Regions from separate parts of the Paenibacillus sp. S25 genome, predicted to be linked through region 1. Evidence: riboswitches for the same ligand, from Rfam matches in the RefSeq annotation. Region 1 holds a riboswitch; the other holds the start of a gene.
The links. Region 1 has a riboswitch for cyclic di-AMP ahead of KAI37_RS00140 (resuscitation-promoting factor). Riboswitches for the same ligand answer to the same signal wherever they lie in the genome.
Positions count from the first base shown of each region.

Region 1 (7,601 bases):
GAGTTTGGTTTTCTGCTGGACCCGCTACCGGACCTGTTGAAAGGAGAGCTTACAGTAGAGCAATATCTGATGCTCGACGAGTCATTAATCCAGACCGTATTTAGCCAGTGGAAACGAGAAAAGGACGATATTTTAAGCGATTTGAGCAGTCGTTTTATGGACCGTAGATTGTATAAATATGTAGAGATTGAAAATATGGATACAGATACCATTGACAGTATTAGAGAAGCTTTGAAAGAGGCTGGTTTGCACCCTGAATATGATTTTGAAATTGATTTTCCGACAGATCTTCCTTATGATGTGTTTCGGCAGGGTGGCTCGACGGACAACCAGATTTTACTGCTTGGACGTCAGGGCGAGGTGAGTGAAATATCCGAAGTTTCGGAAATTGTGCGCTCAATAAGTGGTATTCACCGAGGAAAATATCATATGTATTTCCCCCAGAATAAATTGAACGCGGTAAAAGACAGACTTCCTGCCGAAATAAGGAATTATTTTGTCAAAGAATAGACAACTATATAGAAATATAAGTAAAAAAAGGAGATGTAAACCTTGGATTTATTCGACACCCATACTCACTTGGATGCACCACAATTTGACGAAGATCGTGAAGAAGTTATAGCACGTGCTGTCGAATCAGGAGTAACGCGGATGATCAACATCGGATTTAATCGTGAGACCATTCCATCCACTATGAAATTGGCTGAGACATATGATTTTATTTATGCGGCAGTTGGATGGCATCCGCAGGATGCGAATACAATGCAAGAGGGCGATTTAGAATGGATTGCATCGTTATGCAGTCATAAGAAGGTTGTAGCCATTGGGGAGATTGGTCTGGATTATTATTGGGATACTTCACCGAAGGATGTTCAGCATCGGGTGTTTCGAAATCAAATTGGTCTGGCTCGTGAGCTCAAAATGCCCATTGTTATCCATAACCGGGATGCGCATGAAGATATTGTTAGGATTTTGCGCGAGGAAAAAGCGAGTGAGATTGGCGGAGTCATGCACTCCTTTTCGGGTAGCTGGGAGACAGCCAAAATGGTGTTGGATATGGGATTTCACCTTTCCTTCGGTGGTCCAATAACGTTCAAAAATGCCAAGCAGCCAAAAGAGGTGCTCGCACAGGTGCCGCTGGATCGTCTACTCATTGAAACGGACGCTCCCTACCTGACGCCGCATCCGTTCCGCGGGAAGCGAAATGAGTCCGCACATGTGAGACTGGTAGCAGAGACCGCAGCCCAAATCAAAGGGATTACAGTGGAGGAATTAGTGTCAATAACGACCCGAAATGCCTTGGAACGATTTGACATTCAATGAAAAAGTGAAGAAATCGATCAAAATAAAGAGATAGACGAAGCTAATCATGAATTTGTTGCAGGAAACTCGAGAATATTACAATATTTTAACCGAATATTTTAAAAAATGTACTTGAAACCTGCTTTACAACATGCATAGAAACAGGATATCATCTTTTCAGTGAATTGTTGTTTGAATGTAAACATCAACAAGTCATTTCATGAACCAGTCTCGCTGAGTCCCTTTTACAGGGAACGGGGGAACCGATATGGCTTACAGTACGTCCGGCGTATGTGCAAGAAGGGAACGTCTCTTCCGCCAGCCGGCTCGACCGAAATTCTTTTCCAGGATGGGATTGAATAGGTGGAGGAGCCGTATTTCGATTTCTTTCTGGGTCTTCGGGGTGAATGTGAAGGCGACCGCCATGAGCGGTTGACCCAAGCTAGGGCGACTCTCTACGTCCGAACCCGACAGCTAACCCCGTAAGCGTAACAAGAGAGAAGCCATCTCGTGCATGAGTTTTCCCGCATATTCACACATGCCGGAAGCCACGAAAGAGCTCTCTAGTCTCTTTCTCTGGCTTTTTTTGTTGTGAATAAAAGAAAATCTGTCATCATACTGTGGTTAAACAGGGGAGGACAGCATGCCGCGAAGACGGGTACATGGTGCAGGACAGTCGCAGTTTGGGCTTGTCTTGTAGAAAATCTGTTATAGTCACGTCAAATCTCAACTATGTCTTACTCCAGACGGCGGGCTATGTAAGGAGGACGGAGGAAATGGGCATTTTCCAAAAAGAGGAGACCCATGAGTCACGCTCATCCAGCATGTCTTACGTATTGCGTTGGAAGCAAGAGAATGTGCGCCAGGCTGCCTTGGTTGCTATTTTTCTAATCGCGCTAACGATTATGATTTCAATTCTGATGTACACGCAATCTAAAAAACAAGTCTTTTTTGTCATCGATGGCAAGGCATCTGCGGTAGAAACCCGGGAATCCAAGCTTCAAGATTTGCTGAGCGAGCATTCCATTTCACTTCAGCCGCATGATACAGTTTCCATGCCGCTAAATGGAGCAGTACAGGATGGGGATCGCGTAGTCATTAAACGTGCCAATCAAGTTAAAGTATCTTCAGGCAATGAGACGAAAAAGCTGTACACAACAGAAAATACAGTAGAAGGTGCCATTCGTACCTCGGGCTATAAATTATCCTCAACGGATAAAGTTTATCCTGCGTTGGATGCCTCTGTTTCGTCTAACATGGACATAAAAATCGTCCGTGTGAAGAAACAGCAGGTCGAACAGAAAAAACAGGTGCCTTATCAGGTCATCAAAACGGCCGATCCGAGTCTTTATAAAGGCGATAATCGGGTCATTCAAAGCGGCAAATCGGGTGTGGTAGTCCAGCACGTTCAAAAGGTATACCATGATGGAAAGTTGGTATCCAAACAGCTGGTAAACAAGGAAGTTGCACAGAATCGTGTGGATAAGGTCATTGCTGTAGGAACGAAGAAAAAACCGGTCGTTCTTGCTGCTTCCGTCGGTCCCAATGATGCGGTTAAGGCAACAATGGTTAGTTCGGGCAGTGCTGTCCGTAAAGCAGGCGTAAATTTTAAATATAGCAAAGTTTTACAAAATGTCTCCATGACGGCGTATTCCTCACAGGAGCCAGGGATCGGTACACGTACTGCATCCGGCGCACGTGTCACGGAAGGACGCACCATCGCTGTCGATCCGAGTGTAATCCCAATCGGCTGGTGGGTCTATATCGAAGGGGTGGGCTTCCGCCGTGCGGAGGATACCGGTGGCGCGATTAAAGGTCACAAAATCGATGTGTATTATGAGAGTTTAAGCCGAGCCAACCAATTTGGTCGTAAGCACGGTAAAACCGTATATGTTATCGGACCCGTAAAGCCTGAAATCAACTAAAACAGGTTGTGTATGTTGAGGGCAATGCGATAGTATTAACAACATAGTTATGCCATGCTAAGAAGAGGATATCCTCTTCTTATTTTGTTTTCAAAAGCAGGGAAAGATAAATATAGCTTGCTTTGTAGCAGTGGAGGGAAACGCAAATGATCAAGGAAGTGATCGTGGTAGAGGGCCGGGATGATACGGTGGCCATTCGCCGCGCTGTTGAAGCGGATACGATAGAAACTGGCGGCTCAGCCATTAATAAAATGACGCTGCGTAAAATTGCATTGGCGCAGGAGCGGCGGGGGGTCATCATTTTAACCGATCCTGATCATGCAGGGGAGCGCATCCGTAAGATTATCGCTTCCAAGGTGCCTGGCTGCAAGCAGGCCTTTATACCCGAGGCAGAAGCGACGCGCAAAGGAGATATTGGCGTGGAGAATGCCTCACCGGAAGCGATCAGACACGCTCTTGCACGGGTCCATACGACAGTGGAAGGCGCCGACCCGCTGATTGAGTGGGCGGACCTGATTGATGCTGGACTCATCACCCATCCCAATGCTGCTGCACGCCGTATGGCCTTAGGGAATGTGCTGGGTATTGGTTATTGTAACGGAAAGCAGCTACATAAACGGCTCTCTGTATTTCAGATCAGCCGCGAGGAATTTGCCGGGGCGCTGGCACAAATTGAAAGTGAAGGATTGTGATATCTATATGACAGGGATTCAAGATATAGCAACACCGCGGCGTACGAAGGACATTATTCAACGGCACGGTTTTTCGTTCAAAAAGAGTTTGGGACAAAATTTCCTGATTGATCAGAATATTCTCAATAAGATTGTAAATGCTGCCGGATTGGATGAGACAAAGGGCGCACTTGAGATCGGTCCTGGGATTGGTGCTTTGACCGAGAAGCTGGCCCAATCGGCCAAGGCAGTTACCGCTGTCGAGATTGACCAGCGGCTGCTGCCAATTCTCGAAGAAGTGTTGGCCCCTTACGAGCATGTGAAGGTACGTCATGGAGACGTGTTGAAGCTGGATTTGCGCGAGGTGTTCGCAGCCGATTTTGCAGACGTGAGCAAAGTAAGTGTTGTGGCTAATCTACCGTACTACGTTACTACACCGATTCTGATGAGGCTGCTGGAGGACAAGCTCCCTTTGGAGAATATCGTTGTTATGATTCAAAAAGAAGTGGCTGAGCGCATGGCTGCGTCTCCTGGGACGAAGGATTACGGTAGCCTGAGCATTGCGGTCCAATATTACAGCGAACCTGAATTAGTCTGTATTGTGCCGAATACAGTATTTATTCCCCAGCCGAATGTGGAGTCTGCAGTCATCCGATTGCGTGTACGGGAAGCCCCTCCAGTGGAAGTGGTGGATGAGAAGCATTTCTTTGAAGTGGTTCATGCTGCTTTTGCCCAGCGTCGTAAAACCATTTCTAATAACTTAAAAAGCCGTTTCTTCACCAAAGAGAACAGGGACACGCTGGAGCCGTTGTTGCAACGAGCTGGTATTGAACCCTCGCGTCGAGGAGAAACGCTAAGTATTGAGGAATTTGCGCGTCTAAGCGCTGTGCTGTTGGAGGCAGGTATATCCTAAGCTGGAACCAAACTGTGCGTTCACCCATACGATATAGGAGGGGTGATACAGTGTGATGAGTTTAGGAGACTTGGTCGTTCGGAAATCGTACGGCGGAGATGTCACGTTTCGTGTTGAGGACATCCAGCGGGATAAAGCGATCATTAAGGGAATAGAATTTCGGCTGCTGGCCGATTCCCCGGTGAACGATCTGGTCAGAGTGCCTGCAGACCAGATTAGCGGTAAGACTCAGCAGGCCCACATTAAGGCTGGTGAGTCTCTTAATCTGTTGCAACGGGCACGCCAGCAGCAAGCTGCTCGTAGTCAGGCAGCTCTGGTTGGGGACTGGAGTGATCCGGTCGAGTCAACGTATTTTGAAATGCCGGGAAAGGTTCTTCATCTGGATGGAGATCCCGGCTATTTGAAAAAATGTCTCAGTTTATATGAACAGCTCCGTGTTCCTGCAGAGGGACATCACGTTCACGAATCGGCAATGGCGGACACGTTGTACCGACTGCTTCCCCGTATCCGTCCAGATATCGTAGTCATTACCGGACATGACGGTGTGCTGAAGCAGCCACAGCCTTACGATTTGTACAGCTTGAAAAGTTATAAAAATTCGCAAAATTTTGTGGCGGCGATTCAGGTAGCAAGACAATATGAACGTCATCTGGATTCGCTGACGATTGTAGCAGGGGCGTGCCAGTCCCATTTTGAGGCGCTGCTACGTGCGGGGGCGAACTTCGCCAGCTCACCAGGGCGTATCCTGATTCACGCGCTGGACCCCGTTTACGTGGCTGCCAAGGCGGCCTTTACTTCGATCCGTGATACGGTCAACATGGGGGACCTGTTTCACCAGACAATCAGCGGCAGTCGCGGAGTGGGTGGAATTGAAACTAGGGGAAGCTATCGCATCGGCCTGCCGAAGCTTGAAAATTTGTCTACGCTTAAAGTAACGCCTTCCGCAATCTAGGATTCAAATGTGCCAATAGGATTAATCTGAACAAAAAGCCTCTGCTTTCAGAGGCTTTTTGTCATTTTTTATATAAATTATTCCTGTTCGCAAAAAATTAAATTGACAACTTATTTTTCGTGTTGCTATAATATTTAGCTTGATTTGACAATCCCTCTAAAATTCGTTATAATGGACAAGGAAAGAGGTGGTCGTTAGGCAATGGCTAAAAATACGCTGTTGGAAATCAAACGCAGTCTCGACGCACATGTAGGGCAAAAAATTTTGCTGCGGGCTAACGGCGGACGCCGTAAGACCGTCGAACGAACTGGTGTCTTGGAAGAAACGTACCCTTCTGTTTTTATCGTCAAGCTGGATCAGGAGCAACAGACGTTTAAACGTGTCTCCTACAGCTATGCTGACATTCTTACCGAGTCGGTGGAAGTCAGCGTATATGATCCCGACTCCCATACAAGTGTAGTCGAATATTTTGAAACACCTTAATTGATTTCGTGATTTATACCAGCTTTGCAGGTTTAACGATGGCTTCGTCATTTCAAATGACGGGGCCGTTTTGTATATACAGAGCAGGATGAAGCATGACATCTCTGCACATACTAAGCCGGGAATGATCTTCCTTATTCCATTGCCGAAGGAGGCGTATGTATGAGCCGAAGAAGACGGAGTGTCATGTCGGAGGAGCTAAAGTACGAGCTAGCCAAAGATCTTGGGTTTTACGACACGGTCAAGGAAGAAGGCTGGGGAGGCATTAAAGCCAAGGATGCGGGCAATATGGTCAAGCGGGCTATCCAACTTGCCGAGCAGGCAGCTTCCCGCAAATCGTAACCATCGGTGGTGCTGATGAAAAGCGGGGATATCCGGGATTAGACCGGGTCATCTCCGCTTTTTTGAACCTCATGACTTGACACGCTGAGTCTGATATAATATGTTAAGCTGTCTTGAGGGAAAAGTTGAAGGTGGGTGAACGCCTTGAAAATATATGAAAAAGCACCGGCGAAAATCAATTTAATGCTTGATGTTCTACGTAAGCGGGACGATGGCTATCACGAGGTCGAGATGATTATGACCATGGTCGATCTTTCTGACCGATTGACGATGTCTGAGTTACCGCGTGATACCATTATTATTTCAAGTCAAGCCGGGTACATACCATTGGATGAAAAGAACTTGGCTTTTCAGGCTGCGCGTCTGATCAAAGAACGTTATAACGTGTCTACGGGCGTCCACATCCATCTGGATAAGCATATCCCGGTGGCGGCAGGGTTGGCGGGTGGAAGTAGTGATGCTGCCGCAGCGCTGCGTGGACTGAACAAGCTATGGAAGCTTGGCATCTCGGATGCAGAATTAAGGGTGCTGGGTGCTGAGTTGGGCTCAGATGTACCTTTCTGTATTACAGGGGGTACAGCTTTAGCGAGCGGACGCGGAGAACTGCTCAAGCCACTTCCGAATCCGCCACAATGCTGGGTGATCCTTGCGAAGCCGCCGATTAATGTGTCGACGGCTGAAGTATATGGTCGTGTCAAAGCAGATCAGATTACGCACCACCCGTCTGCCCGTCAGATGGAGCATGCAATCCGCAACGCTTCTTTTACCGAAGTATGCAACGCGCTGGGGAATGTACTTGAGGATGTAACACTAAAGCTGTATCCAGAGGTAGAGCATCTTAAAAGTTCCATGATCCGCTTAGGAGCAGACGGTGTGCTGATGTCAGGTAGTGGACCTACGGTGTTCGGACTGGTATCGAAGGAAGCCAAAGTGCCACGGATTTATAATGGACTAAGAGGTTTTTGTAAAGATGTGTACGCAGTACGACTTTTGACCTGATTTTAGATAATTTT
Region 1 is NZ_CP073683.1:28,541-36,141, forward strand. It holds gene KAI37_RS00130 (HD domain-containing protein) at 1-510, shown strand, start outside; gene KAI37_RS00135 (TatD family hydrolase) at 553-1,323, shown strand; cyclic di-AMP (ydaO/yuaA leader) riboswitch at 1,525-1,807, shown strand; gene KAI37_RS00140 (resuscitation-promoting factor) at 2,079-3,227, shown strand; gene rnmV (ribonuclease M5) at 3,374-3,919, shown strand; gene rsmA (16S rRNA (adenine(1518)-N(6)/adenine(1519)-N(6))-dimethyltransferase RsmA) at 3,927-4,811, shown strand; gene yabG (sporulation peptidase YabG) at 4,867-5,763, shown strand; gene veg (biofilm formation stimulator Veg) at 5,965-6,246, shown strand; gene KAI37_RS00165 (small, acid-soluble spore protein, alpha/beta type) at 6,409-6,588, shown strand; gene ispE (4-(cytidine 5'-diphospho)-2-C-methyl-D-erythritol kinase) at 6,733-7,587, shown strand.

Region 2 (7,601 bases), 110 kb from region 1:
CACTTTACCTTCAGTCGGATGAATAGCGATGCCTTCCCCCATAGCCTTCGTAGAAAACGCAGGATCTGGAACCTCTTCAAGGGAAACCACTTTTCCTTTGATTGGTGCTACCATGTCGAATTCTTCAATACGAGGAGCCGCCTTCTTTTTCAACCATTTAAACATAACGATGCCACCTTATTTAGAGAGTACATTCATAAACAGTGAATAGGACTTAACTACACCTTTTAAGGAACCGGTTCCACAAAAGAATAAAAAGAAGAGTGGAAGCGATTTCTATCTGAATTATAGTGAGTGCCTTTCCAGAATGTCAAGATGCTCTCCGTTTCTAAAATCACTCCAATTAAAGATACAGAAACATTTTATAGCGAGCATACTTTACATCCTTTCACTAAAATTGCATAATGATCAGTTGTAAAGTATGCACATTCATATTATATACTTACCTAAAGGAGAGTGTAATTTATGAGTGAACCCTGTGTTCCGTCTGGCGTGGTCCTAAAAGACACTGGCTTTGGATATACGTTGTCCTTAATAAGCGGTAAATATAAAATGATCATTATATATTGGCTTTTTGAAAATAAGGTTATGCGACATAACGAGCTGAAGCGAAGTATCGGTACCATTTCCTTCAAAACACTAAGCATCATGTTAAAAGAGCTAGAGGCAGATGGACTTATCATACGCAAGGAATTCCCCCAAATACCTCCAAAGGTTGAATATTCATTATCTGAACGCGGTCTTTCTCTCATTCCATTGTTAAATATGATGTGCGAGTGGGGAGAGGAAAATGGTTTGCCAGCTCTGGAGGACGGACGGCAATAGGCAATTCCTATTACAGGCTGTCAATAAAATTCAAATAATCTCGTGCGCTTTTCTCCAATTCGCTTTCGGACGTACCCATCTCATTTTCGCCAGACTGTTTTTCTGTACCATAAAACGCAAAGAACGAACGGTAATTTGCATTGCAATATAGGAAGGTTGTTTCAAAAGGAGATAATAGCTGCTCAAGTGTATAGCGATATCTTCCTTCTTCACTATAATCTTCTTTTTTACTTCCGGCAGATACTGCTAAAGCAACCTTACGATTCTTTAATTTGTCACCTCCATTTGAACCATGAGCCCAACCATAAGCAAAAACATCGTCAAGCCATTTTTTTAGGAGAGGCGGACTGTTAAACCAATAAACAGGAAACTGTAAAATAAGATTGCTATGTGATTCAATGAAGTGCTGCTCTTTTTCCACATCAATGTTCCCGTCAGGGTAAACCTTATGCAATTCGTGGATAGTATACTTTTCTGGATATTTTTTGAGCTCTTCTACCCATCGCCTATTTATGACAGATGCCTCGATGCTTGGATGTGTAACGATAACAAGAGTTTTCAAAGAATTGTCCTCCTTAAGTATTATTTATTTTTGAGTATAAAGTGAGCGCTACAAATATGTAAGTATGCACTTTCAGGACAACTACTTACTAAAAGGTTAGTGTCAACTCAGATAAATAAAAAAAGCAGCCCACAGAAGTGGCTGCTTTTTTACAATATTATTGCTGCGTTAACGCTGGGCCTATCCTTCCAGCGCCTGCTTCAATTCCTCAGGCGAAGCGTCCCACCATTCCTCGTTATGCGAAATTAGCAGGCTTCTAAGCGCTGCTCTATCTTCGCTGCCGAGATCATCCAGCATGAAACGACGCTTGAGCGCGTAATCCATACGGTTGACGTGATCGGCGAGGATTTTCCAGCCGCGTTTGGCTTCGTCGTCAATCAGCATCTCGCAGGCGGTGGCACCGCCGTACATACGTCCTTCGGACGTACGATCCACGGCTACCCATACGAGCCATACCTGGCGTCCGTTCGGTACATCCTCTTTATTCGTAGAGAACTTGATACCACGTTCTACTTTACTTTTGGCATGCATGGCACCGATATCAATTTTCGCCTCTCCTCGGTCAATAATGACCGGGGACATGCTGTTCAGGTCGATTGAGCCTGCGCCGAAACCCTTATGTTTGCTCTTGCCACTGACAATGTTCAGTGCAATCTGTTTTTTGCCGTCCGGCTGATTTTCACTCATGCGTCACTAGACCTCCATTTTCCGTCTTCACACTCATTCTACACTATAAATATTTTAACTAATAATCTCCTGAAAGCAAACATATACATGCTGTAGATGCTTGTCAACGGGAGGTATCCATTGTATGACCCCAGCACGCACTAAAATCGTTTTATTGTCTACACTAGCCCTCGGTCTCCTCGCAGGGACGTTATGGTTTGCCTGGCAGCCCCAATCGCAATCCGACCCGCAGTCCATAGGCCAACCACTATACGGCTCCCTGTCTGAGTCTGCGCTTGTCCCAAATATGGGCAAGCCTCTAGGGGCAAACATCCTGCCTGACCTGCCCAAGAACCCTCCACAGCCCGCTACAGAAATCCTCAGCAAACGGGTGGTAGAGTACCACATTGATGTGTCTCTGGAAAAAGGACAGGTTTTGCGAGGCACTGAGACCCTGACCTGGAAGCACCCGGGCAAGAAAACCGTGAATGATCTGTATCTTCATCTATACCCGAATGCCTTCTCTTCCATGGAAACCACCTTTATGAAGGAATCCGGTGGAAAGCTGCGTGGAGACACCATGCCCAAAGACGGCTTTGGCTCTATGACGCTGACTGAACTAAAAACAGAAGACGGTTTATCTCTCATGCACCGCATCCAATATGTGCAGCCAGATGACGGTAACGCAGGCGACCGTTCGCTCATGAAGGTGCGTCTACCCAAGCCGGTACGAGGTGGCGAAGAAATTACATTATATATGAAGTTTGAGGTAAAACTGCCCGCCATCTTCGCTCGTATGGGTGCGACAGATGATTTTGTAATGGCAGGACAGTGGTTCCCGAAGCTCAGCGTCTACGAGACTGCAGGGCAGCGTGGACGCGCCGAAGAGGGCTGGAACCTCCACCAGTATCATGGTAACTCCGAGTTTTATGCCGATTTTGGAATTTACAGCGTACGGATTCGGGTGCCTGAAACTCATATCGTAGCAGCGACCGGATTTCCCACCCGTGGTGCCGTCCGACAGAACGGCCAAAAAATATATCAATTTTATGCCGATGATGTACACGATTTTGCCTGGTCCGCTTCACCCAACTTTGTAACCGTAGAAGAACCCTTTTCTTCTGCTGAAGTCCCTGGTGTCAAAATCAAGCTCTACCTTGACCCGTCGCACAAGGAGCTCAAAGGGCGCTATATGAGCGCCGCGAAGGCCGCCCTTTCGTACTACAGCAAATGGTACGGGCCTTATCCATATTCCACCCTATCCATCGTGGTTCCACCCAAATCAGGCAATGGAGCCGGCGGTATGGAGTATCCGACACTCATCACAGCCGCTGCTGCGGGTAATCTGAATCCTGGCTATAGTCTGGAACGAACATTAGTTCATGAGATTGGACATCAATATTTCTACGGAATGGTAGCCAATAACGAATTTGAGGAGCCGTGGCTGGATGAAGGCTTCACCTCCTATGCAGAGGAGCGGCTTATGGAGCAAGAATATGGGCTTAGCCCCAACTTGCCATTACAATCGGGACAGGTAGCCTCCCCACAGCCGCTCAACCGCGAGTCATGGAAGTACGGCTCGGCTACTGAGTACGCGCAAAATGCCTACTCTCGAGGCAAGCTGGTACTACGGGGCATTGAACGTCAGGTGGGTATGAAAAAAATGGATCGGATTATGCGGACCTACGTCCAGACGTACCGATTTAAGCATCCGTCCTCCCAGGATTTTCAACGTATCGTGGAGAGAGTCACCGGACGCTCATGGAGCCACTATTTTGAACAGTATGTATATGACGGCCAGATGGCGGACTTTTCGGTGGATCATATCACGAACCACAAGCTGGAGAACGGATATGAAGCCGTCGTGACGGTCAGCAAAAAAGGGGCGGATTATCCCAAGATCCCTGTCCAATTTACCTTCAAGGATGGTACTACGATATTCAAGGCTTGGGACGGCGCGGGCAAAAGCACAACTTTTCGGATCAAAAGTACTTCTCCCGTTTCCTATGTAACCCTTGATCCTCTATATACCATTGCACTGGAGAATAAGCATATTAACAATAGCCTAAAGGCCGAATTGGACGAAAAGCAACAAACCCGTTGGAATGTAAGTGTAACCAAGCTGTTAGAAACACTGCTTGGAAGTCTGTCATGGTGAGGTGTCTATAGATGCGGACTGTTATAAAAGAGGGCTGGGCGCTGGTGCGCATACGATTCTATATCGTTATCATTTTATTTCTATATCGACTACTGTGGGGGGTGTTTCTCTATCGTCTGGTGCAGTCTGCCGTTATCCCGCTACTGCTCCGTTATCCTGATCAGGGTCAAAACGAACTTGGACAGACCTTGTTTTGGATGGAGAGCCAGATTGCTCTGATGGACAGCCGGGAAGTACATGTGTATTTGTGGATACTACTAGGGGCGACTGTACTACGTATACTGATCACTCCCTTCATTAGAGCCGGAATATATCAAAGCCTGCATACCGATGCTACTGAACCGCAAAGCCTGTCCTTTTTCAAGGGTATGAAACGCCATGGCATGTCGTCGCTGCTGTATTACACCATCGAGTTGGGACTGCTGCTGCTTCCCTCCTTTTGGGTAGTACCGAGACTCTACCCTATTGTAGCAGGAACGCTTCAATCTCCCTCTTACCTGCTGCATTTGTTGCCCTATGCCGTGGGATGGATGGCTTACGGATGGTTCATTCGGCAGTGCATCCTGTATATGCAACTGGGGACTGTCGGTGGTCACGCCATACTATCGTCCTTGCTCGCCTTCTTTCGCCAGCTCCTCCCAGCTGTCGGTATATCCCTTTTGCTCGGTGCTTGTGTGCTGCTGGTCTTCGGTCTATTTGGCACCGTGGCGATGATTTGGACTGGCATGCTGGCGCTCATTCTCCAGCAATCGTATCATTTTGTTACTAGTCTGGTCAGGCTGTGGCATATCAGTTCGCAGTACAGACTATGGCATACCGATATCTCCAGTAGAAGTTAAGCCCTGCCTTTATGTTTTTTACTTCATTTCCGTCTGTCGAAAAATCTCGATTCATATCCGCGCAAACGACACATAACTGAATACTGTTAACAAGATCTGTTCCTTGGACATTAGGAGCAGATTTTTTTTGTAACTTTTTGCAATGAAACATTTGCCAAAGCCAGCCGTCTTTGTTACAATAATCGCAGTGAACTGATAGTAACAACTTTGTAATCTTTATTGTAACCTTTATCTCAAAAATAACGTTATTGTGAATACTGCTCTCCAAGGTGCACATCTTAAGTTAAGCCTAATTCCTGGCACCTAGGAAGCGGGGGAACCAGTTTGGGTGAATTGATCTCGCAACAGAGTGGTCATAGGGGAACCTTCTACCGAATCCTTAAGCTAACCTCGCAGGCATTGGAAGGGGTATATTTTTTTTGAAGAAGAAGCTAACGATCGCAGCTATGGGTCTTGCCATTGCCTTTACATCTTTTACATTCGGTGGCGGCAGTGCATATGCAGACTCCAAGATGGACCAGGTCATTCAAGATGCCAAAGGAACGAGCTACAGAAGCGGAGGCACTACACTCGAGGGATTCGATTGCTCCGGCTTCACAATGTATGTATTTAACAAACTGGGAATTAAACTTCCGCATCAATCTGGATCACAATTCAAAATGGGATCTTCTGTATCCCGCGATGAAATGAGACCTGGAGACCTGGTGTTCTTCAACACCACAGGAAGAGGCATTTCCCATGTAGGTATCTTCGTAGGTGAAGGGAAATTTGCCCACTCCTCGACTTCACGTGGTGTAGTAGTTAGCTCACTGAACGAAAATTATTACGCTAACCGCTATGTCGGTGCAAAAAGAATTATGAGCACAGACGCTTACCATTCTGTAGCTTCAGAAATTCCTGATGACGACAACGTAGAATAACTAACGCACAGCAAGCTAACCCTAGCCGCAATTTGATTCTGGCCGGAATCGAATTGCGGTTTTTTATGTCCACAACATCAGCAATTATTATCATTACTGACGAACTGAAGCCTCAAAAGGTTTCAATTTTAGCGAACATCGTCGGTTTTACCGTCAGCGCTGGGGGAGCATATGAGCAGTAAATCCTTCTTATTGAATGTATACCCGACTTGAGTATGAAATAAACACGCTTGCCATTCCCCTGCAACTTGTCTACAATCTGTTGTTAATGATTGAAGTACTTGTAAAAGGAGGATGGAACACATGCCGGCCTCAATATCTAACTATCGGATCGTACCGATGGACGAGCATCAAGCGGCTGCAATCTGTGAGTGGCGCTATGATCCACCTTATAATATATACGGATGGCTCCCCTGGGAACAAATGAAGGCGCTTGAAGTCGAATTTGGAAGTCCCACGCTTCGCCAAGAGCAATATGTTGCTGTACTGGATGAAGAGAATAAGCTGACGGGATTTGCCCAATATTTCCCTATGATCGGTGTGACCCGGCTAGGTCTTGGAATGCATCCTGAAAGATGCGGACATGGCAAAGGCGCTGATTTTGTCCGTGCCATTGCAGAGGAAGCCCAACGACGCAACCCGAAGAATGAAATTGATCTAGAGGTACTTACTTGGAATCATCGCGCTATCCGGGCTTACAAGGCGGCTGGATTTGAGCTTACAGATACCTATGAACGCCAGACTCCCGATGGCAAAAAACCGTTTTATTGTATGGTATATCGTCCCGAGCACCAAACCCAGGTTCTATGATAAAAGCGCCTTCGGCATACAACCGCGATGTTGTATAGCGAAGGCGCTTTTATCATCATACGACCGATCATTACAAGCTCAATGACTGCTGCGCATTTTTTCAAAAGCTTCATTATATTGTTGGGCTTCCTTAATATCCACGGCCATAATACCGCCGTCGTCCCAAGAGGTCAAACGCAGAGTCACGGTCTTGTAATCAATCGTAATAAATGGATGATGATTGAATGCTTCAGATATAGCGGCAACTTCATCCACGAATGCAATCCCTTTCATAAAACTGGAAAAATTATATTTCCGAACGATCCAACGTCCTTCCTCCAGTTCCCAGCCCTCCAGTTTCTCCAGATGTGCTTCAATCTCTTCTTGTGTAAAAGGCATGTTACGAACTCCTCCCCGTTTATACGGAAGCCTTTCGACCGCTTAAATACGGCCAAAACTACGATATATTGGTGTACATATTACCACGGCCCCGTTGATAAATCCATAAGACGGACCTCAAATCAAAGGTACTGACGTCAGCTCCTCGTCTCCAATGAGTACATAGATACGATGGTGCTCCGGCTCATAGATCACAACGCCACTGCCTACAGTGATTATGGGCTCTGTACCCAGTGCATAGAATAAGTCTTCTGCCAAAGCTTCATTGACTTCCTGGCGTCCCGCCGGGTCCAGCCTGTCCCAATCTTCTACTTCCATCTCGAAAAATTCGTAGCTGTCTGGGATGCGTCCCACAGCCTCTGTCAAATCGTTCAAAATTTGTTCATACTCACGCCCATGCTTTACTCCCATGCCATTTCCTCCAATGGTTCCGCCATTCAATA
Region 2 is NZ_CP073683.1:136,413-144,013, reverse strand. It holds gene KAI37_RS00575 (PTS sugar transporter subunit IIA) at 1-165, opposite strand, end outside; gene KAI37_RS00570 (winged helix-turn-helix transcriptional regulator) at 466-825, shown strand; gene KAI37_RS00565 (NAD(P)H-dependent oxidoreductase) at 836-1,387, opposite strand; gene KAI37_RS00560 (YwhD family protein) at 1,568-2,074, opposite strand; gene KAI37_RS00555 (M1 family metallopeptidase) at 2,199-4,211, shown strand; gene KAI37_RS00550 (hypothetical protein) at 4,223-5,050, shown strand; cyclic di-AMP (ydaO/yuaA leader) riboswitch at 5,327-5,464, shown strand; gene KAI37_RS00545 (C40 family peptidase) at 5,470-5,970, shown strand; gene KAI37_RS00540 (GNAT family N-acetyltransferase) at 6,274-6,780, shown strand; gene KAI37_RS00535 (4a-hydroxytetrahydrobiopterin dehydratase) at 6,859-7,158, opposite strand; gene KAI37_RS00530 (hypothetical protein) at 7,276-7,569, opposite strand.
Region 2: another riboswitch for cyclic di-AMP. It lies ahead of KAI37_RS00545 (C40 family peptidase); the one in region 1 lies ahead of KAI37_RS00140 (resuscitation-promoting factor).